2 regions of the Delftia sp. WSY_7 genome follow, and region 2 is predicted to be linked to the other one. Evidence: riboswitches for the same ligand, from Rfam matches in the RefSeq annotation. Region 2 holds a riboswitch; the other holds the start of a gene.

Region 1 (10,472 bases), on a different contig from region 2:
GCACCTGCATGAGGGCAAAGCCCAGCAGGTTCAGGCCCTGCCAGCGCGCGGGGTCGGTGGCGCGCACATCGTCGGCAGCCAGGCCGATGCCCCAGATGGCGTCCACGGGGCTGGCTTCCACCAGAACCCGGTCGCCCGTGTTCAGCAGATAGCTGGCCAGGGCCGGGTTCTGGGAGAACTTGGCCTGGTTGGCGCGCACCACGATGCCCATGCGCGCTGCCACCCAGGCCGCTTCATCGAAGCCCTGGATGCCACGCCCCAGCTTCTTGGCCTCGCCCGGCGTGCGGCAGCGCACGATGGCCGCGTGCGCCGCCTCGTCGCCAAACAGCCGCGCCTTGCCCGCCATCATGAAATGCTCGGCCGTGGGGTAGTGCTGGCCATCGACCTCGAAGCCTGCCTCGAACCACTGGCTCATGCAGGTCTTGCCGATGGAGCCATCGGCCGCAGGCTGGTGGCCCCAGAACGGCAGGAAGCGCGGGGTGAGACCCTGGGCCATGGCGTGCTGGAGGTCTTGCAGGGAGGCGATGTGGTCTGTGGTGGTCATGGGCTGTCTCGTTGCCGTGTGTGCCGTTTCAGGAATGCGATGGAGCTTGCTGCAGCCACCACTGGCTGAAGGCCATCAGGTCTGCGTGCTGCGAGTGGGCGTGGACCAGGTCCGGCCCGGTGTTGGGCGTGCCGTTCGGGCCACGGCACACCAGGGCCGCGTGAATGCCCGGGCCAATGCCTCGGAGGTAGGGCAGATAGTCGTCCACGAAGGCGACCGGGCCGAGCCGCTGCAGGGCGTCTGCCTTGGGGCTGCGCATGCCGGTGGTCCGGCCCGTGGCGATCACGCGGTCGATGGGAAAGCCGAGGTCGCGCAGGTTGCCCAGGCGGGCCTGCTCGAAGCGCGCCGCCAGGGCCGTCACGCAGACCAGTTCGTAGCCGGCGCCCTGCAGGTCGTGGCAGGCCTGCAAGGCATTGCCCAGCGCGGGAATGCTGCGCCAGAAGGCATCGTCCATGCAGGCCCTGAACTGTTGCAGGCGCTCGCCGTCCAGCGCCTGCACGGCCCAGCGGTCCATGGCCCAGTAGGCATGGGGGTCGGCCTCGGCGGGGCGCTGGCCGAACGCACGCTCCCAGGCTCCGGCATAGGCGCTGTTGTAGTCCAGCAGCACGCCATCGGCGTCAAGGGCAATGATGGGTTTCATCGTGTTCCTCTTCGGCCAGCACGCGCAGGTAGTGCGGTGCCACGCTGTCCGTGAGCCAGACGCCGTTGTCCGAGCGGTAGAACAGGCAGGCATCGGCATGCATGCGCGCCGCATCGATCTCCAGCAGCACCACCCGGCCATAGCGCTGGCCCACGGAGCGGGCCGTGGCCAGGTTGTCGGTCAGGTGCACGTGGTGGCGGTTGCGCCGGTCAAGGCCGGTGCGCAGGATGGAGTCCAGAAAGCGCGTGGCCGTGCCATGGTAGAGGCGCTGCGGCGGCACGCTGGCCTGCAGGCCCAGGTCGATCTGCACGGAATGCCCCTGGCTGGCGCGGATGCGCAGGCCGTCGGCGCTGATGGCAAAGCGCTGCTTGGGGCAGCTTTGCACCACCTCCATCAGCAGTGCGGGCGAGATGTTGCGGCCGGCCGCCTGGGCGCCGCGCAGCAATGCGTCTATGGAGACCCAGCCCTGGGCGTCGAGGGCGAGCCCGGCGCGGCCGGGGTTGTGGCGCAGGACCAGGCTCATGAATTTGCTGGTCGATGTCAGTGTGTTCTTGTTGTTCATACGGTCCATTTCCATGGATTTTCTTGTTGTGTCGATGATTGTCCGTGCTTCGGGCTTCACACCACCAGGCAGCCCTGCCGATCCGACAGGCCGATGGTGGCCTGCATGCCCGCCGTGAACTGCAGGTAGTCGGCCTCCATGCCGTCCGAGAAGATGACGCCATGGTCGGGCATGCGCGAGCGCAGGGTCAGCGGCTGGCCGGCGGTGACCTGGCCGTAGACCAGCTCGGCCGTGGAGGAGCGGCTGGGAAAGGGCTCGCGCACGGCGAAGTCCAGGCGTGGCGCATCCCAGGCGAAGGGCTGGTAGTCGAAGTCGGTGGACGCGCCGCGCACGGCGCGGGCAATGCCCATAGATCCCGTGACGATGCTCTTGATCCAGGCCGACGAGCCCAGCCCCGTGGCGACGCTGAGGCCGGAGGACGACTGGGATTCCTGCCGGTCGCCCAGCGCGATGTCGTACAGGGCGGAGGTGTGGCTGCGCGGGCCGATGAACAGGTCGTTGGCGGCGCGCAGCACCTGGCCGTCGCTCAGGCGTGCCTCGGCCAGGGTGACGGCGCGCGTGGGGCGGCGGTTGGCGGCCACGTCGCCCAGCAGGGCGGCCAGGTCGGCGGGGGCGAAGGGCAGCAGCAGGCCGTCCCAGCGCGCGGGCTCGGGGTTGATGCCGATGAGCGGCTGGCCGTCCAGGTATTTCATGGTGTTGGCCACCATGCCGTCCTGGCCCAGCGCCACCACGATGTCGTCGGCGCCGAAGACGAAGTTGGGCACCAGGGCGCGGTCCACGATCTGGTAGCGGCCGCGCGCCTCCAGCGCCTGCACCACGGCCTGCAGGGCGGTGGCGTAGGCGGCGCTTTCGCGCAGGTAGTCGCCGAAGTCGGCGCCCAGGTGCTCGATGTAGAAGCGCGCCTGGGACAGCGTGTGGTACCTGGCCACCAGCTCATCGAGCCGCGTGCGCCGCACTACCAGCACGGTCTTGCGTTCATTGGCGTTCACGGCGGCTCCTTGCGGGTTCGGTATCGGCCACGGCAGCTGCATGGCCTGCACCGGCGCCCATGAGCGACTGCAGCAGCTCGGGCGAGACGTTGAGCTGGCCGATGCGCTCGGCCTTCTCGGCAATGCCGCCAAAGGCCTGGGCGATGAGCTGGCCCGGCTGCATGCCCACGGCGGCCAGCGATTGCACGATGCGCGGATCGGCCTTTTCCAGGGCCTGCATGACGGCGCCCACGCGGTAGGCCTCGGCCTCGGCCAGGGTGCGGCTGTTGGCGGCCTGGCCTTCGACGAAGTCGCGGCGGCTGGTCTCCAGCGCCACGTCGGCAGACATCTGTTCGGCGCGCAGCTCGTTTTCCTTGCGCATCTGGGCGGCCTTGGCTTCCAGCTGGGCCTCGCGGATCTGGCGCTTTTTCTTTTCCACGGCCACGTCGGTATCGAGCTCGTTCTGGCGGATGGCGCGCTCGTTTTCCACGGCAGCCATGCGGCGGGCATAGACGGCGTCGTCGGCGGCCTTGAGGTTGGACTCGCGCGCCTCGGCCTCCAGGGCGCGGGCGATGTCGGGCGTGGGTTTGACGGCCATGACCGAGACGCCCAGGATCTCCAGCCCCAGCGCCTCGATCTCGGGCTGGGCGGCCAGCTCCTGCTGGGCCGTGCGCGCAATGAGTGCCGAGGAGCGCAGCGCCTGCTTGAGCTCCAGCGCCTGCACGGCCTGCTGGATGATGACCTCGGCCTGCATGGTCACGCGGTCGCCCAGGCGCTGCGGGTCTTCGGACAGGTATTTCTGGCCGTCGCGCGCCAGGGAGAAGTCCATCAGCGTGGCGGTCTGGCGCGGTGTGCTGATGCGGTAGGTGACCTGGCCCTGCACGGTGACGCTCTGGAAGTCGGCCGTCACCAGCTCCAGCATGAAGTGGCAGTCCTGGCTGCCCACGGGCACCGCGACCAGGGTGGTGGTGGGGGCGTAGTAGAAGAAGGACTGGCCCGCACCCTCGCGCACCACCTTGCCGGCGCGGAACTGCATGAGGTGGACCGTGGATTGGGACTTGATGAAACGGATGCCGAACATGGTGCTTCTCCTTTTAAGTTGTTCTGTACAACTCGTATGGGTTGCATAGTGCAACTTAAAATCAGGCACGTCAAGCACAATCCATCCCATGGCTGAAAAAAATTCCCCATCCCCGCAGGGCGTGCTGGACTTCCCGCGCCCTTTCACCACGGTGGACGTGGTCATCTTCACGGTGGCAGACGATGCCCTGCAGGTGCTGCTGGTGCAGCGCCCCACGGCGGGCAGCGAGCCGTTCCCGGGGCTGTGGGCGCTGCCCGGCGGCTTTGTGGATGTGCGCCAGGACGCGGACCTGCTGGCCTGCGCGCGGCGCAAGCTACTGGACAAGACGGGTGTGGACAGCCCCTACCTGGAGCAGCTGGGAAGCTGGGGCGGCGCGGCGCGCGACCCGCGTGGCTGGTCGGCCACGCATGTGTATTTCGCGCTGATCCCGGGCCATGACCTGATCCTGGCCAAGGGCGCGAATGCGGCCGATGTGTCGTGGTTTGCCGTCGATGAACTGCTGCGCGCGCCTGCGCTGGCCTTCGACCACGGCGAGATCCTGCGCGCAGCGGTGGAGCGGCTGCGGGGCAAGGTGGAATACACCTCGCTGCCGGCCTTTCTGTTGCCCGAGCCTTTCACGCTGCCGCAGCTGCAGCAGGCCTACGAGGTGGTGCTGGGCCGCCCCGTGGACAAGAGCGGTTTTCGCACGCGCATGATGGCGGCCGGCTTTCTGGTGGAGGCCGGCCAGGTGGAGGGCACGTCACGCCGCCCCGCCATGGGCTACCGCCTGGCCGACCGCAGCGCGCCCGTGGTGTTTCCGCGCACCTTCAGCCCGCGGGGGTGAGGACGGCCTTCGATCAGGGCCAGGATCAGGATCAGGCGCCCAGCAGGCTGCAAAAGCGCTGCATGTCCACGTTGCCGCCGCTGAGGATGATGCCCACGCGCCGTCCGCGCAGCTCCTCGCCTTTCTGGCGCGCGGCGGCCAGGCCCAGGCAGCCGGTGGGCTCGACCACGAGCTTCATGCGCGAGGCCAGGAAGCCCATGGCATCGACCAGCTCGGCATCGCTGGCGGTGAGGATGTCGGTCACGTCGCGCTGGATGATGGGGAAGGTGATGCCGCCCAGGTGCTGGGTCTGGGCGCCGTCGGCAATGGTCTTGGGGGTGTCTATGTGGACGATGCGGCCTGCGCGCAGCGACTGCTGGCCGTCGTTGCCGGCCTCGGGCTCCACGCCGTAGAGCGCGCAGTCGGGGCTGAGCGCGCGTGTGGACAGGGCGGTGCCCGACAGCAGGCCACCGCCGCCCAGCGGCACGAAGAGGGCGTCCAGCGGGCCGGTTTCCTCCAACAGTTCCTTGGCGGCCGTGCCCTGGCCGGCCAGCACGTCGGCATGGTCGTAGGGCGGGATCAGGGTCAGGCCGTGGCGCTCGGCCAGGTCGCGGCCGATCTGCTCGCGGTCTTCGGTATAGCGGTCGTAGACCACCACCTGGCCGCCATAGCCCTTGGTGGCCGCCACCTTGGCGGCGGGCGCGTCATGCGGCATGACGATGGTGGCGGGAATCTCCAGCAGCCTGGCAGCCAGTGCAATGGCCTGGGCGTGGTTGCCCGAGGAAAACGCCACCACGCCGGCCTTGCGCTGCGCCGGGCTGAAGCGAGACAGGGCGTTGAAGGCGCCGCGGAACTTGAAGGCGCCCATGCGCTGCAGGTTCTCGCACTTCAGGAAGACGCGGGCGCCCAGCGCCTCGTCCAGCGTGCGCGAGGTGAGCACGGGCGTGCGGTGGGCATGGCCCTGGATGCGTTGGGCCGCTGCGGCCACGTCGTCATAGGTGGGAAGGCTTGTCATCGGTACGGGAGAGAAGGGGTTGCAGACCGGCGGGGTGCCGGGAGCTATTTGGCGTAGCTGTAGACCGTGGCGCGCGACACGCCCAGGTGGGCGGCAATGGTCTCCATGGAGCGGCGAAGGTCCAGCAGGCCGTCGCCCTTGAGTTCACGGACCAGGGCGCGCCGCTCCTCGGGCTTGAGGGCGCGCGGCGTGGTCGCCAGGCGCGCCGCGAACTGGTCGATGCGGGCGCGCACCGTGTCGGCACCGGCCCCGGCGCCCATGGGCGCCAGCATTTCGCGGGCCGGCGTGTCGCCGCTGACGGCGGCAAAGCGGTTGAGCATGCCCTGGAAGCCCTGGAACATCGTCAGGTCCACATTCATGCACAGGGCGGCGATGTAGCGGCCCTCGGAGTCGCGGATGCCGATGGACGTGCTCTTGGCCTGGCGGCCATCGGCGAACTGGTTGGGGTAGTTGGCGATGACCTGCTCGTAGCCGGGGTCCTGGATGCGGGCCAGGCCCAGCTCGGTCGCGCCCTGGCCGACCTCGCGGCCCGAGAGATTGTTGTGGATGGCCAGCACCGCATGGGACGGGTCGAGCAGGTCATGCACCACCACCTCGCAGAACGGGGCAAGGGTCTGGCCCAGGCCTTCGGCGATCTTGGCCACCTGTTCCAGCAGTTGGCGCTGCTCGGGAGTGCGTTGTGTCATATTGGACATTTTGTTTTGAATTGGACAAAATGTCAAAACCCAGGCGACCTGCCTTCTTGTCCGTTTCTTGTGCTCCCTGCCATGTTCGACACCCTTGTTCACCTGCTGCAATCCCAGGACGCGCGCTTTCGCGTGATCGAGCACCCTGCCGAGGGCCGCTCCGACCTCGTCGCCGAAATCCGGGGCACGGCACCCGGCCAGGGTGCCAAGGCCATGCTCTGCAAGAGCCGCGATGCGTCCGGTGCGGGCGATCCCCAGCTGTTCCTGGCCGTGCTGCCCGGCGACCGCAAGCTGGACTTCAAGCGCCTGGCCCAGGCCGTGGGCGTGCGCAAGGCCACGCTGGCCTCGCCCGAGGAGGCCCAGGCCGCCACCGGCTGCGTGATGGGATCGGTGCCGCCGTTCTCCTTCAACCCGCAGGTGCGCCTGGTGGTGGACCCGGCACTGGTGGAGCGCTTTGCCGAGATCGCCTTCAATGCGGGCCGGCTGGACCGCTCCATCGTGCTGGACTCGGCCGACTATGTGCGCATTGCCCGGCCCGCGCTGCACAGCCTGAGCGGGGATGGCGCCGATTGACCCGGGGGCCGGGCGGTGCCCACAATCGCAGCAACGCCCGCACATCCTTTCCTGACCATGACCACCCCTGCCAGGCAGTTCCCCGACCGGCCCGATGCGGCCGGCTTTGTGCGTGCGGCGCTGGCTGCCGCACTGGCCCAGGTGCAGTCGCATATGGATGTCGTGGATGCCGGCAGCGGCGAGGCCGAACGCATCCACCAGCTGCGCGTGGCCCTGCGGCGCCTGCGCACCCTGCTGCGCGAATGCGCAGGGCTGGCGCCCGGCATGCGCGCCGAATGGGATGCCCCGCTGGCCCTGGCCTTTGCGCGCCTGGGCACGCTGCGCGATGCCGGCACCCTGGCCGACGTGGTGCGGCTGCTGCTGCAGGACGCCGATGCGCCCTTGTGCGATTGGGCCGTGCCGGATGCCGGGCAGGCCGACGCGGACGCGGCCGCTGCGGTCCGCGAGCCGCAGTTCCTGCAAACGCTGGCCGAGATCCATGCGCTGGCGCAGGCGCCTGCAGGCAAGCGGCAGCCCGGCCTGGTCAGCCTGTCCGCCGCAGGCACGCGCAAGTACCTGGCACGGCGGCTGGCGCGCCTGCACCGCCAGGTGCTGCGCGACGGCCGGCAGTTCGACCGCCTGCCGCTGGCGCAGCAGCACCGCGTGCGCAAGCGGCTCAAGCGCCTGCGCTACCTGGCGGACTTTGCGCGGGAATTCGCGCCCGGAATGTGGCCCGGCAAAAAGGGCCGGCGCTTTGCCGAGGCGCTGGTGCCCGCCCAGGACGCGCTGGGCCTGCACAACGACATGGCCGTGGCGGCCGCGCTTTTTCGTGACGAGGCCGGCACGGATCCGCGCGCCTGGTTTGCCGCCGGCTACCTGCAGGCCCGCCTGGCCACCAGCGCGCGCAGCAGCCGCCGCGCGCTGCGTGCGCTGGCCCGCGTGCCGGGCTTCTGGGCCTAGACCGCATCAGCGATAATCCGCCGCTGGCGCACCGCCGCAGCCCCTGGGCCGTGGCGGTGCGCTGTTGCTGAAGGTGCCCCATGCCGCTTGCCGGCCAGGGGTTCAACGGGAAGCAGGTGCGCGATGCCATCGAGGTGGCCGCTCGCAATGCCTGCGCTGCCCCCGCAACGGTCAGCGGAATACAACTCCCCACGCTGGCGCGCCACCCACCGGTTGCGCGCCGCAAGCCACTGTGTCTGGACGGACATGGGAAGGCGGGGATGCCTGCTGCAGCGCGCCCACCCTGCGCGCCGCAGCGTTCCGCAAGCCCGGATACCGGCCTTCTGCATTGCTTTCGGACGCCGCGGGAGTGCGCCTGTCCGGTCCGGCCCCAGCCTGCGCTGGCGTGGCCGGCTCCGGCGTGCGCGCCGTGCGGCATGGTTCAGACGATAGGCCCCACGGGTGACTGGGGCAGTTGGATTCAACGCATGCGCTTCGCTTCTTTGGCCGCCGATTGTTCCGGCCCCTTTCCCCTTCCTCCCTTCCTGCGCCCGGCCACCGCTGCGGCCGTGCTGGCCTGCTGCGCCGCGGCGGCCGGCGCCGCACAGGAACCGGCGGCCGGCAAAGCCGGTGCATCCGCCGACGATGCGCTGGACGCCGTCTTCGTGACCGCCACGGCGCGGCCCGAGGCGCGCAGCCGCATCGCGGGCACCACGCAGACCATCGACCGCGAGGCCATAGAGCGCTCCAGCGCGCGCTCGGTCACCGACCTGCTGGCCGAGAACGCCGTGGGCTTTCTCAGCGAATGGACGGCGGCCCAGACCTCGATGAACCTGCGCGGCGCCTCCACCGACGGCCAGGGGCGCGACTTCCGCAGCCAGGTGCTGGTGCTGGTCAACGGCCGGCGCGCGGGCACGGCCAACCTGTCCAAGCTCAGCCCCTCGGATGTGGAGCGCATCGAGATCGTGCGCGGCCCGTCCTCGGTGATCTACGGCAGCCAGGCCATGGGCGGGGTGGTCAACATCATCATGAAGACGGGGGCTACGGCGCCCGGCACGCGTGCCCAGGTCCAGGCCGGCTCGTGGGACCTGTGGCGCACCGATGCGCAGACGGCCGGCGCCAATGACCGCTTCGACTGGTACTTCGGCGTGAGCGCAGGCGGGCGCGGCGACTACGATTCGGGCGACGGCGGCACGCGCATGGAGAACACGGGCTGGAAGCGGCGCGGCGCCAGCGGCGCCCTGGGCTGGCAGCTGCACGAGCTGCACCGCGTGGAGCTGCAGCTGCGCACGGACGGCATCTACAACGCGGGCTTTCGCGGATCGGGCGCCAACATCTACAGCCGCGACAACCGCAGCAACCGCTCGCTGGACCTGACCTACGAGGGCGCACTGCCCGGCCAGCGCCTGAGCTGGACGACCCACCTCTACAGCCTGGTCGATACCGATGAGTTCAACTGGGCATCGCCCGTGATCCGCTCGGGCAACAGTGCCGTGCCCGGCACGGCGCGCGACTACAACCACCGCCAGCTGGACGCCACGGGCCTGCGCTTTCAGCCGCGCCTGCGTGTCAGCCAGACCAATGACCTGCTGATGGGCTTCGACTGGGAGCGCAGCAAGCTGCGCTCCGACCGCCTGCGCGTGGCCATGCCGGGCGGCCCGGCGGGCCAGGTCGCGCCCTACGACAACAACCAGACCGAGCAGGTGCACGCGCTGTACGTCGAGGACGCGCAGACCCTGTTCGACGACCGCCTGACCCTGCGCGCCGGCCTGCGCAAGACCTGGGGCACGACACGCTTCGACGATACGCCCAACCTGGCCCTGGCCCAGGCCAGCACGCGCGACTACGACAACCACACCTGGTCGGCCGGCGCCACCTGGAAGGCCACGGACCGGCTCACGCTGCGCGCTGCGGCCTCCACGGGGTTCCGCGCGCCCACGGCCACGGAGCTGGCCTCGGACTTCACGGCCGTCGGCGGTGGCCGCACCTTCGGCAACCCCAACCTCAAGCCCGAGACCAGCCGCCAGATCGAGGTCGGCGCCGCGCTGCAGCAGCCCGGCTGGCGCGTGGATGCGGCCCTGTTCCAGAACACCATCAGCGACCGCATCATCACCGTCTCGCGCGGGGCCACGACCAATACCTCGGACTACGCCAACAACGCGGCCGACATCGTGGCGCGCGGCTTGGAAATGCAGGCCGACATGGACCTGGCGCGGGCGCTGAACCTGACGGGCCACCAGCTCAAGGCCTGGGCTGGCGGCTACTACCACTTCAGCATGCGGGACAAGGGCTCGGCCGCCTCGGCCAATACCGACAAGGTGCAGCGCATGTACCGCTACGAGGCCTCGGCCGGCGTGCGCTACGGGCGCGGCAGCGGGCGCCTGCAGGGCGACTGGAGCCTGCAGCTGTCCACGCTGCTGCGCGGTCCCATGTGGTACGACACGGAAGAGGCGCTGCTCATCCCCCAGGGCGAGCCCCGCAGCACCTTCATCCACCGCAAGGGCGCCTTCACCATCTGGAACCTGCGGGCCGACTACCGCGTGTCGCGCGGCGTCAAGCTGTTCGCAGCCGTCAACAACCTGTTCGACCTGAACCGCCATCCCATCTTCATCGCGCTGGACCGTGCGCCCTGCATCGCCAACCCGGCGTACCAGAACGGCGGCTGCGGAACGTCGATGGCGGG
Region 2 (10,472 bases):
TTCGAGCTGGGCACCAGCTGGGACCGCAATGGCTGGGCGCTGGGCGCCACCTACTTCCACACCAACTTCAAGAACAAGATCGACTACCAGCCGCTGGGCTTCTACAACGGCTTCTGGTGGACCCGCATGGCCAACGCCCAGCGTGCCCGCACGCGCGGCCTGGAAGGCTTCGTGAACGTTCCCCTGGCAAAGGGCCTGACCTGGAACACCAACATCACCAAGATGTTCGAGTCCAAGAATCTGAGCACGGGCGCCTCGCTGCTGGCCGTGCCCGAGCTGTCCATCTACTCGTCGCTGCAGTGGCAGATCCGCCAGGGCTGGTCCGCCATGTTCAGCGCCCGCCACGTGGGCAAGGAAGTCGTGACCACGGGCACGGCCACCACCTTCGCCAAGGCCTATACGACCTTTGACGTGTCCATGAACTACAACGTGACCGACACCCTGACCCTGCGCGCCGGCATCATCAACCTGGCCGACAAGGAAACCCGCACCATCGGCGCCAACTATGACAACGGCGGCCGTACCTACTTCGTGGGGATGACGGCGCGGTTCTGATGGCGCGGTTCTGATAGCGCGTTATCGGCCCTTGCGCTGACCCGGACAAAGCGCCCGTTGTGACGGGCGCTTTTTTCATGGCGAGAAGCAAAGCCTCACTCCCAGACACCGCCCTGCGCAGGGGGCTTGCGCGTCAGCAATTCCTCGTCGGTCAAGGGCCGGCCTGTCCAGACATTCACCTTCGAGGCGCCGGCCGCGTTGGCCAGCTCGCGCAAGGCCCTCAATTCCACCTGGGTGAATCCGCCCTCGGGGTCGCCGAGCGGATGGATGACGATGTGCGGGGAGGCCGCCAGCCAGGCACGCCGATGCATGCGCCTGAGCTGGTACTTCAGAAGCTGCTCGGCCAGGATGAAGTCCGATATCAGCGAACGCGGGTGGGCGAAGGGATTGACGACTTCGGCAGGCTCCGATGCAGCCGCGAGCCTGGCCTGCGGGCCGGCCGCGAGAATCCGGCGCCGGGGCGGCGGACTCAGGGCCAGCTCGGGAACCTCCGAGAGGGTCTGCCCGGTCTTCGGATCCTTCAGCGTCAGGCGCTCGGGAGAAATCTGTACGTAGATGAGTGATATGAAGGCAGAGAGCATGGATATCCATCAATCGATTTTCTGAACCACGGTCTGGCCCGGCAGCAAGGCCCGGCCATCACCACCGCGCGGCAGCATCGGCGCGACAGGCTGGCCGGTCTGGCGGTCCAGCAGCAGCGAATGCGCCTCGCCCGGCGCGAACAGATGGCCTTCGCCCCATTGCCGCAACGCCACGATCACCGGGAACAGCTCAAGGCCCTGGGCCGTGAGCACGTATTCCAGGTAGGCCGAGCCTTCTGCGGCCGGGCGGGTTTCGAGGATGCCGGCCTCCACCAGCCGGCGCAGCCGGTCGGCCAGGATATTGCGGGCCGCGCCCAGGCTGCGCTGGAAATCGCCAAATCGGCTGATGCCGTCGAAGGCATCGCGCACGATGAGCAGCGACCAGCGGTCGCCGATCACATCCAGGGAGCGGGCCACCGGACAGGGCTGCGGTGTGTCAGGACGGATGTCTTCTTTCATGGCGCTATTTTGGTTGCATTTCAAAACTGGTTCAACTAGCATCAAACCAGTTTTGTTTTGCAACTGGATTCAACCCATGAACGCCTTCCCAGCCTCGGACACGGTCCGCATGCCGCGCAGCCTGGTGCTGCTGTTCGCCGCTGCCAGCGGCCTGAGCGTGGCCAATGTCTATTACGCCCAGCCGCTGCTGGAGGCGCTGGCGGCCGACTTCGGCATCAGCCATGCGGCCGTGGGCGGCGTGGTCACCGCCACGCAGGCCGGCTGCGCGCTGGCGCTGGTGCTGCTGGTGCCGCTGGGCGACCGGCTGGAGCGGCGGCGGCTCATGCTTTTGCAGTTGCTGGGCCTGGTGCTGGCCCTGGCGGCCGTCAGCACCGCCCGTTCGGCCGTTCTGCTGCTGGCGGGCATGCTGGCCGTGGGCCTGCTGGGCACGGCCATGACGCAGGGGCTGATCGCCTATGCGGCCAGCGCCAGCCAGGCGCATGAGCGCGGGCGCGTGGTGGGCGCAGCCCAGGGCGGGGTTTTCATCGGCCTGCTTTTGGCGCGCGTGTTTGCCGGCGCCGTGGGTGACGTGGCTGGCTGGCGTGGCGTCTACGCCTGCTCGGCCCTGTTGATGCTGGCCCTGGCCTGGCCCCTGTGGCGGCAACTGCCCCGGCTGGCGGTGCCCTCCCCCGTACCCGGCTACACGCAATTGCTGTCATCCATGCTCCAGCTGCTGCGCCAGGACCGCATGCTGCGCACGCGCGGCATGCTGGCCCTGCTGATGTTTGCCACCTTCAATATCTTCTGGAGCGCCCTGGTCCTGCCGCTGAGCGCACCGCCCTACAGCCTGTCGCTCACGGCCATCGGCGCCTTTGGCCTGGCCGGCGTGGTGGGCGCACTGGCAGCAGCCCGTGCCGGGCACTGGGCCGACCAGGGTTTCGCGCAGCGCACCAGCCTGGGCGCGCTGGTGATCCTGCTGCTGGCCTGGGCGCCGATTGCGCTGCTGGAGCAATCGCTGTGGGCGCTGGTCGCCGGCATCGTGCTGCTGGACCTGGGCGGCCAGGCCCTGCATGTGACCAACCAGAGCCTGATCTTTCGCAGCAACCCGCAGGCCCACAGCCGGCTGGTGGGGCTGTACATGCTGTTCTATGCCGTGGGCAGCGGGCTGGGCGCGCTGATTTCCACCAACGCCTACGCGCGGTTTGGCTGGCAAGGGGTCTGCGTTGCGGGGGCGGGATTCAGCTTGGCGGCCCTGGTGTTCTGGACCATGACACGGGAAACGGCTGCCCAGGCCAGCGTTCCCGCCTAGACCCGGCTCACCAGCTCCGAAGGCACCCGCCCCAGCGCCTTGCGGAACATGGTGGAAAACGCGCTGGGGCTGTCATAGCCCAAATCCAGCGCCACCTGCGTGACCGATGCGCCCGCAGACAGCCGCGACACCGCTGCCAGCAGGCAGGCCTGCTGGCGCCAGGCGCCAAAGGCCATGCCTGTGTGCTGCTGGAAAAACCGGCTGAAGGTGCGCAGGCTCTTGTTCAGCGCCTGTGCCCAGTCCTGGGGCGTGGCGCGGATGCTGGGCTGGGCCAGGAACTGCTTGCACAGGGCGGCCAGCTTTTCGTCGCGGGGAATGGGCGCGAACAGCGGCAGGCTGCGGGCCGAGGCCAGCTCGTGCAGCACCAGCGTGACCAGGGCGCCGTCGCGGCCCGCTCCGTCGTACAGCGCCGGCAGGTCGGCGCAGGACAGCAGCAACTGGTGCAGCAGCGGGGAGACGACCAGGGCCTCGCAATGCACACCCGGGCGGGGCGCAGCAGCCGGTTCGATGTATAGGCTGCGCGTGCTCACGCCCTGCATGCGCACGCTGTGCGGCTTGCTGGCCGGAATCCACACACCGCTGTAGGGCGGAATGGTCCAGGCGCCGTCGTCGGTTTCCACTTCCATCAGCCCGCTCATCCCGTAGAGAAACTGGGCACGCCGGTGGCTGTGCGTGGGCAGCAGCGTGCCAGGCGTGTAGTCGGTGCCGATGGCCAGCACATCGCGCGCCACGGCGTCCACGGAATGCAGCGGGATGTTGAGCATGGGAATGTCCGGAAAACAGCCAACAGGCTTTGGCAGGAATTCAAGGATTATTGACCTATCCGCGAAAGCAGGCCAAACCGCAGCATCCTAAGGTTCAGTCCTTGCTCGTTTTTTCCAAAGGACTGTCTGTGTTCCCTCTCCTGCTGCTGGCTTTCGGTGTGCTTGCCGGCGTGACCACCGTGCTCTTCGGCTTTGGCGGCGGCTTCGTGGCCGTTCCGCTGCTTTATGCGCTGCTGACCTCCATCCACGGCGCGGACTCCGCCGTTGGCCAGGCTGCCATGCACATTGCCGTGGCCACCTCCACCTGCGTGATGATTTTCGGCGCCTCCATGGCCACGCTGCGCCAGCACCGCGCGGGCGCCCTGCCGTGGGAGCAGGTGCGGCCGCTGGCCTGCTTCATCGCGGCCGGCGCCGTGGCGGGCGCGGCGGCCGCCACCTGGATCAGCGGGGAATGGGTGCGCTGGGCCTTCATCGCCTACCTGGCCCTGACCATCGCCGACGCACTGCTGCGCCCGGGCTTCGTGCACGGCACCGCCGCCCAATTGCAGCCCATGGGCCGCAGGCCCGCCGCCATCGCAGGCTTGGCGATTGGCGCGATTGCAGCCTTCCTGGGCGTGGGCGGCAGCGTGATGACCGTGCCGCTGATGCGCCGGCGCGGCGCCAGCATGGCGGCCGCCACGGCCATGGCCAGCCCGCTGTCCCTGCCCATGGCCGTGGCGGGCACCGCTGCCTACATGCTGGCATCGCAGGGCGCGGGGCTGAGCCCCTGGCATGTGGGCTATGTGGACCTGCAGGCCTTTGCGTTGCTGACGGCCGGATCGTGGACGGGCATCAGGCTGGCAGCCCCGCTGATCGGCCGCATTCCCGATGCCCTGCATGCCAAGGCCTACCTGGCCCTGCTGGGCCTGGTGCTGCTGGTCATGATCGTGGCCTGAGCGCTGCGCTCAACCCTCCTGGAAGATCGCCTCGATCCGGGTCTCGAACACCCGGGCAATGGCGAATGCCAGCGGCAGGCTGGGGTCGTAGCGGCCCGTCTCTATGGCATTGACGGTCTGGCGCGACACGCCCAGCAGGTCCGCCAGCGCAGCCTGGCTCCAGCCGCGCTCGGCGCGCAGTTCACGGATGATGTTTTTCATGGGCGGGGCACTTTGGCGGAACAGCTCATCGGCTGCGCAGCCAGTGGGCCACCGAGGCAGCCACCCAGAGCGCACCCATCAAGGGCCACACCATGAACATGCTGAGCTTGGGAAACCCTGCCATTTCCAGGAATCCGTAGGTGAAGGTGAGGCCCGCCGTGCCCGCCGCCGCAATCGCCAGTTGCTCCAGCATGGACTTGCGCAGGAACTCGTCGGTATCGCGCACCAGGCGTACGATGGCCCGCACGGCCAGCGCAAACGCCAGCATGGGGCTGAGCAGCAGGGCCGTGCGCAGGGCCCCGGCCTGCATGTCGGCGCTGAGCAAAAGCGCCCCGACAAGCAGCGCCATGTAGAGCAGCAGCGCAAATCCCAGCTCCTTCTGGTAGCGGCGGTTGGTGACCGTTGTTTGATTCATGGAAGTCTCTCGCAATGTGTAAAGGATGCTTGACATTGTGCGATGCCACCCGCGGGCATGTCAAGCAAGCTTTACATCGGCACTGAACGCCCCGCCGTACAATCGCCGCCGTTGGTGCCAGCAGCCCCAGGGGCTGCGGTTAAACGGGAAACATGGGGCGGCCAGATAAAGCCGCCCGCATGTACTGCCCCCGCAACAGTGAGTGAAACGCCGCGTGCATGGCACCGGCCCCCGCCAAACCCGTGCCACTGGGCGTACAGCCCGGGAAGGCCTTGGCGAGTGCGTCACCAGTCTGGATACCGGCCAACAGGCGGCCGGCCGCGCATGCAGCGCAGCCGGTCTTTGTGGTTTCCGTGCCGGCGGGGTCGCTGGCGCGCAACTGGCTCGCATCCATGCACACCCTCGCCCTCGCGCGCGCCCCTGGCGCCGCTCTTCGCTCGCCCTCGGCGTTCCCCGTACTGCGCACGTTGTCCGCCCTGGCTGCGGCCTCGCTGCTGGCCTGCCAGGCCCAAGCACAGGTACAACAGGCACAACAGGCGCAGCGCGCACAGGCCTCCCAGCTCGATACCGTGGTCGTCACCGCCTCGCGCAGCGAGCAGTCCTTGCGCACCGTCACGGCCGACATGACCGTGATCGACGCCGAGACCATTGCCCGCAGCGGCGCCACCGGCGTGGCCGACCTGCTGGTGCAGGTGCCGGGCGTGCAGATCAACCGCAATGGCGGGCCGGGCCAGGTCACCTCGGTCTACCTGCGCGGCACCAGCAACCAGCACACTGCCGTGTTCATCGACGGCGTGCGCTACAGCTCGCAGGAGCTGCAGGGCGGCGCGGTCTGGTCCACCCTGCCGCTGGCGCAGATCGAGCGCATCGAAGTGCTGCGCGGCCCGGCCGCCGCCATCTATGGCTCAGACGCCATGGGCGGCGTGATCCAGATCTTCACCAAGCGGGCGGACGGCCAGACCCGCGCCTATGCCGAGGCGGGCATCGGCGACCAGGGCACCAGCAAGCTGGCCACGGGATTCCAGGGCGGCGCCAACGGCTTCACCTATGGCCTGAACCTGGCGGACGAGCGCAGCGACGGCTTCGACGTCTACCCCGGCAACACCTTCTCGCCCAACCCGGACAAGGATGGCTACAGCAACACCTCGCTGGGCCTGAACGCGGGCTACAAAACGGGCATCCACCAGATCGACGCCAGCCTGCTGCACAGCCGCCTGCGCACCCACTACGACCAGAGCCCGCCGCCGTTCGACGACTACGACGTGGTCAAGAACACCACCGGCAGCCTGCGCTGGCAGGCCGGCTGGAACGCCATGTACAAGAGCGTGGTCCAGATCTCCCAAACCGACAGCCAAAGCGACCGCCACACCCAGTCGCCCGAAAGCGCCAAGGGCCGCTCCACCAACTACCTGCTGCAGAACCTGTTCACGCTGGGCCAGCACCGTTTCAACATCGACCTGGAGCGCCGCGAGGACAAGCTGGACACCCAATACGCCTGGACGCAGAACACCGACAGCCGGCGCGTGCAGAACTCCCTGTCGGCCGGCTGGCGCCTGACCGAGGGCCGCCACCAGTTCGACGCCAACCTGCGCCACGACCAGGTGCGCGACCAGCAGAACAAGACCACGGGCGGTCTGGGCTACGGCCTGCAGATCGACGAGCGCTGGCGCTGGGTGGCATCGGCCGGCACGGCCTTCAGAACTCCCACGCTGTACGAACGCTTCACGGGCCAGGCGGCGGCCGACCTCAAGCCAGAAAGCAGCACCAACGTGGAAACGGGCCTGCACTATGCGGCCGGTGCCAACCGCCTCTCGGCCGTGGTCTACCGCAACAAGTTCAAGAACCTGATCACCTACGACTGGAACAGCGCCGTTCCCTGCAACTGCTACCGCAACTGGCAAAGCGTGGAGATCACCGGCCTGACGCTGGCGGGCAGCACGCGCCTGGGCAGCGCCAACCTGGGCGCTTCGCTGGACTTCATGAACCCCGAGAACCTGGAGACCGGCAAGCTGCTGCCTTACCGCTCCAAGCGCATGCTCAAGCTCAACGCCGACACCCAGGCGGCCGGCTGGACGCTGGGCGGCGAAGCGCAGCTGTACAGCGGCCGCTATGCCGACGAGGCCAACACCTTCAAGCTGGGCGGCTACGGCGTGGTCAACCTCTACGCCCAGCGCCAGCTGACAAGGCAATGGACGCTGCTGGCCCGCGTCAACAACATCGCCGACCGCGACTACGCCCCCACGCGCGGCTATGCGAACGCAGGCCGCACCGTGTTCGTCAGCGTGCGCTGGACTCCCCTGCCCTGACCGCCATGCACCTGCTGCTTGTGCGCCTGCCCCGCCTTCTGCTGCTGATCGCCGCCCTGGCCTGCGCGGGCAACGCCTTTGCGCAAAAGGCGGCGGATGCGGGAACGGGCGGGGCAACCACCGCCTACACCGTCACCGACATGCGCGGCCGTCAGGTGCGCCTGGAGCGCGTGCCGCAGCGCATCGTCTCGCTGCTGCCCTCGCTGACCGAATCGCTGTGCGCGCTGGAGGCCTGTGAGCGCATCGTGGGCGTGGACGAGTTCTCCAACCACCCGGCCCGCGTGGCCGCCCTGCCCAAGCTGGGCCACACTTTTGCCCCGCTGGTCGAGGCCACCGTGCGGCTCAGGCCCGACGTGGTGCTGATGGCGTATTCCGCACCCGTCATCGCGCAGCTGGAGCGCTTCGGCATTCCCGTGCTGGCGCTGGACGCCAACGACATGGCGCAGCTGGAGCAGGTACTGCACAAGCTCGACCAGCTGCTGCAGGTGCAGCGCGCCAACGCCCTGCTGGCGCGCATGCAGGCCGAGGTGGACCAGCAGGCCAAGGCGCTGGCTGCGCAAGCGCCCGCCGGGCAGAAGGTGTATTTCGAGGTGGACGCCACGCCTTACGCGGCGGGGCCGGACTCCTTCATAGGCCAGCTGCTGCAGCGCCTGGGCGCGCGCAATGTGCTGCCGCCCAACCTGGGCCCTTTTCCGCGAATCACGCCCGAATACGTGCTGCGCCAGCAGCCCGAACTCATCATCCACACGCCGCAGACGCCATCGGCCAGCTTTGCCACCCGCCCCGGCTGGAGCCGCATGCCCGCCGTGCGCTCGGGCCGCATCTGCGCGCTGGACCTGGTCGAGACGGACGTGGTCTCCCGCCCCGGCCCGCGCCTGGGCGATGCAGCGCGGGTGCTGGCCCGCTGCCTGCAGATGCCGGGCACGGCGCCGCGTTGACTTCGCTGGCCGGCTTGGCCCGCTTGGTCTGCTTGGCCGATGGCCCTGCCTACTCCAGCACCACGGCCGTGCCGCTGGCAGACACCATCAACATGCCGTTGCCCTGGCCCAGCACCTCGTAATCCAGGTCCACCCCCACCACGGCATTCGCGCCCAGTTCCTGGGCGCGTTCCTCCAGCTCCTTGAGCGCAATCTCGCGCGCCCGCTGCAGCTCGCGCTCATAGGTGGCCGACCGCCCGCCCACGATGTCGCGCAGCCCGGCAAACAAGTCCTTGAACACATTGGCGCCCAAAATCGCCTCGCCCGCGACCACGCCGCAGTAGCGGGTGATGCGGCGGCCTTCGATCTGGGGGGTGGTGGTGATGATCATGAGAAATCCTCGGTGAAGATGTTGAAGATGGATTTTGGCCGCCCAGCCTGCGTAAGCCCAACGCAAGGCAGGCCTGCACGCTGCAGTCTGACATAGGCCTGCGCTATCATCTTTCGCCTTCAGATCTCGGAAGGTGGTTTCAAAAAATTCAATCGCGTGCATGAGCCATTGGGACTCATCTCCATCTAGGTAGCGAAAAAATCAATGCGAGACCCACCTATTCGGCTCCACCCGCGTCGCAGCGCCCCATGGCAGTGCAAGGCGCCGCAAGCCGCAACATCTTCCCCGCGCCCCAGGCTTGCACGATCGATCCGGCACGATAGGTTCGGCAAGCGCGCGCCCCATCAGCCCCATAATCTGGCTTCAAAAATTTCGCACCCCCTATGACACAGTCCCTCAAAGAACTCCTTGCGGCCAAGGCCGCGCTGGACATGGAAATTGCCAAGGCCCGCACCTCGGCGGCCGACGCAGCCCTGTCCAAGGTCCAGAAGCTGGTGACCGATTTCGGATTCACCCAGCAGCAAGTGTTCCCCTACATCCCAGCAAAAACCAGCGCACCGGCGAAGTATCGCGATCCGTCTACAGGAGCAACGTGGACAGGTCGCGGCAAGCCTCCGAACTGGATCAAGGACCAGGATCGCGACGACTTCCTCATCGAACGCAAACCCGAGGCGGCCCAAGGCCCGTTCCTCGCAGAAATGGCGGCAGCGGCAGCTCGCAACTGAAGGCGCTGCACACGGCGGCACGCAGGATGCTGTGCGGTGCGGTGGGGTTCCGATGCGAAGGAATCTGTGCCGTCCGAAAAAAAGCCCTCTGAGCATTCAGCGGGCTTTTTTTCCGGCCTGGCGCCGGCAGCGTAGTCACTGCCGGCATCTTTCGATGGCGTGCATCGCGCTCCGGCAGGGGGACCAGCCGGGCCTTTGCGGCACCGCCAGCCCTCAGGCGTGGCTGACGGGGCAGCTGCCTGCCTTGCCCATGATGCTGTCCGCGGGCGCCTGCGCGCGGTCATTCAGGCCGTAGTCGCGCAGCACCTGGGTGACGCGCACGCGGTAGTCCTTGAAGATCTTGTCGCGGCCGGCGCGCTGGGCGCTGAGGTGGGCTTCCACGTTGCGCCACTGGACGACGGCTTCCTCGTCGCGCCAGGTGGTGACGGACATGACTTTCTCGGGGTTGAGCGTGCTCTGGAAGCACTCCACGGAGATGAATCCCTCCATGGGCTTGAGCATGGGGGTGAGCTTGTTGACCAGGTCCACATAGGTCTGGTTCTGGCCGGGCAAGGCCTGCAGTTCGAACAGTACGACAACCATCTTCAACTCTCCTTTTTTCGGGAACAGAGATTCCGGCGCCGCGCAGCGCGGCTCCGGCGTGGGGGGAAATGGGTGAATGGGCGGCGCCGCAGGTTCAGCGGCTGCGCTCCAGGTGGGTCAGCCAGGCGGCCAGCACATCGCGCGCGGCCAGGGTCAGCAGGCCGCCGTATTTCTGAGCATCGGCGCGCAGGGTGCGCGGGTCCACCTGGGCCATGCCGAGCTCGCAGGCATGGCCGACCAGCCAGCGCTCCAGCCGGGCCGCGTCGGCCTCCAGATGGAATTGCAGGCCCAGCACCTGCGGGCCCACGGCAAAGGCCTGGTTGGCGCCGATGGCGGTGCCGGCCAGGTGCACG

The links. A riboswitch is a leader RNA that binds a small molecule or an ion and turns the genes downstream of it on or off. The one in region 2 is predicted to bind cobalamin.
Region 1: another riboswitch for cobalamin. It lies ahead of ACF8ME_RS03790 (TonB-dependent receptor); the one in region 2 lies ahead of ACF8ME_RS12760 (TonB-dependent receptor domain-containing protein).

The regions. Positions count from the first base shown of each region.
Region 1 is NZ_JBICLB010000005.1:551,078-561,549, reverse strand. It holds gene ACF8ME_RS03840 (NADAR family protein) at 1-544, opposite strand, end outside; gene ACF8ME_RS03835 (HAD family hydrolase) at 573-1,184, opposite strand; gene ACF8ME_RS03830 (RNA 2'-phosphotransferase) at 1,162-1,746, opposite strand; gene ACF8ME_RS03825 (sugar kinase) at 1,803-2,735, opposite strand; gene ACF8ME_RS03820 (SPFH domain-containing protein) at 2,722-3,795, opposite strand; gene ACF8ME_RS03815 (NUDIX domain-containing protein) at 3,884-4,618, shown strand; gene ACF8ME_RS03810 (threo-3-hydroxy-L-aspartate ammonia-lyase) at 4,650-5,612, opposite strand; gene ACF8ME_RS03805 (transcriptional regulator) at 5,657-6,298, opposite strand; gene ACF8ME_RS03800 (YbaK/prolyl-tRNA synthetase associated domain-containing protein) at 6,380-6,871, shown strand; gene ACF8ME_RS03795 (CHAD domain-containing protein) at 6,929-7,810, shown strand; cobalamin riboswitch at 7,865-8,149, shown strand; gene ACF8ME_RS03790 (TonB-dependent receptor) at 8,278-10,472, shown strand, end outside.
Region 2 is NZ_JBICLB010000033.1:129,535-140,006, forward strand. It holds gene ACF8ME_RS12720 (TonB-dependent receptor domain-containing protein) at 1-555, shown strand, start outside; gene ACF8ME_RS12725 (rod shape-determining protein) at 651-1,136, opposite strand; gene ACF8ME_RS12730 (helix-turn-helix domain-containing protein) at 1,146-1,595, opposite strand; gene ACF8ME_RS12735 (MFS transporter) at 1,672-2,883, shown strand; gene ACF8ME_RS12740 (AraC family transcriptional regulator) at 2,880-3,647, opposite strand; gene ACF8ME_RS12745 (sulfite exporter TauE/SafE family protein) at 3,776-4,582, shown strand; gene ACF8ME_RS12750 (helix-turn-helix transcriptional regulator) at 4,592-4,783, opposite strand; gene ACF8ME_RS12755 (hypothetical protein) at 4,809-5,198, opposite strand; cobalamin riboswitch at 5,294-5,521, shown strand; gene ACF8ME_RS12760 (TonB-dependent receptor domain-containing protein) at 5,591-7,504, shown strand; gene ACF8ME_RS12765 (ABC transporter substrate-binding protein) at 7,510-8,442, shown strand; gene ACF8ME_RS12770 (heavy metal-binding domain-containing protein) at 8,492-8,812, opposite strand; gene ACF8ME_RS12775 (H-NS family nucleoid-associated regulatory protein) at 9,196-9,537, shown strand; gene ACF8ME_RS12780 (antibiotic biosynthesis monooxygenase) at 9,751-10,119, opposite strand; gene ACF8ME_RS12785 (glutamine amidotransferase) at 10,214-10,472, opposite strand, start outside.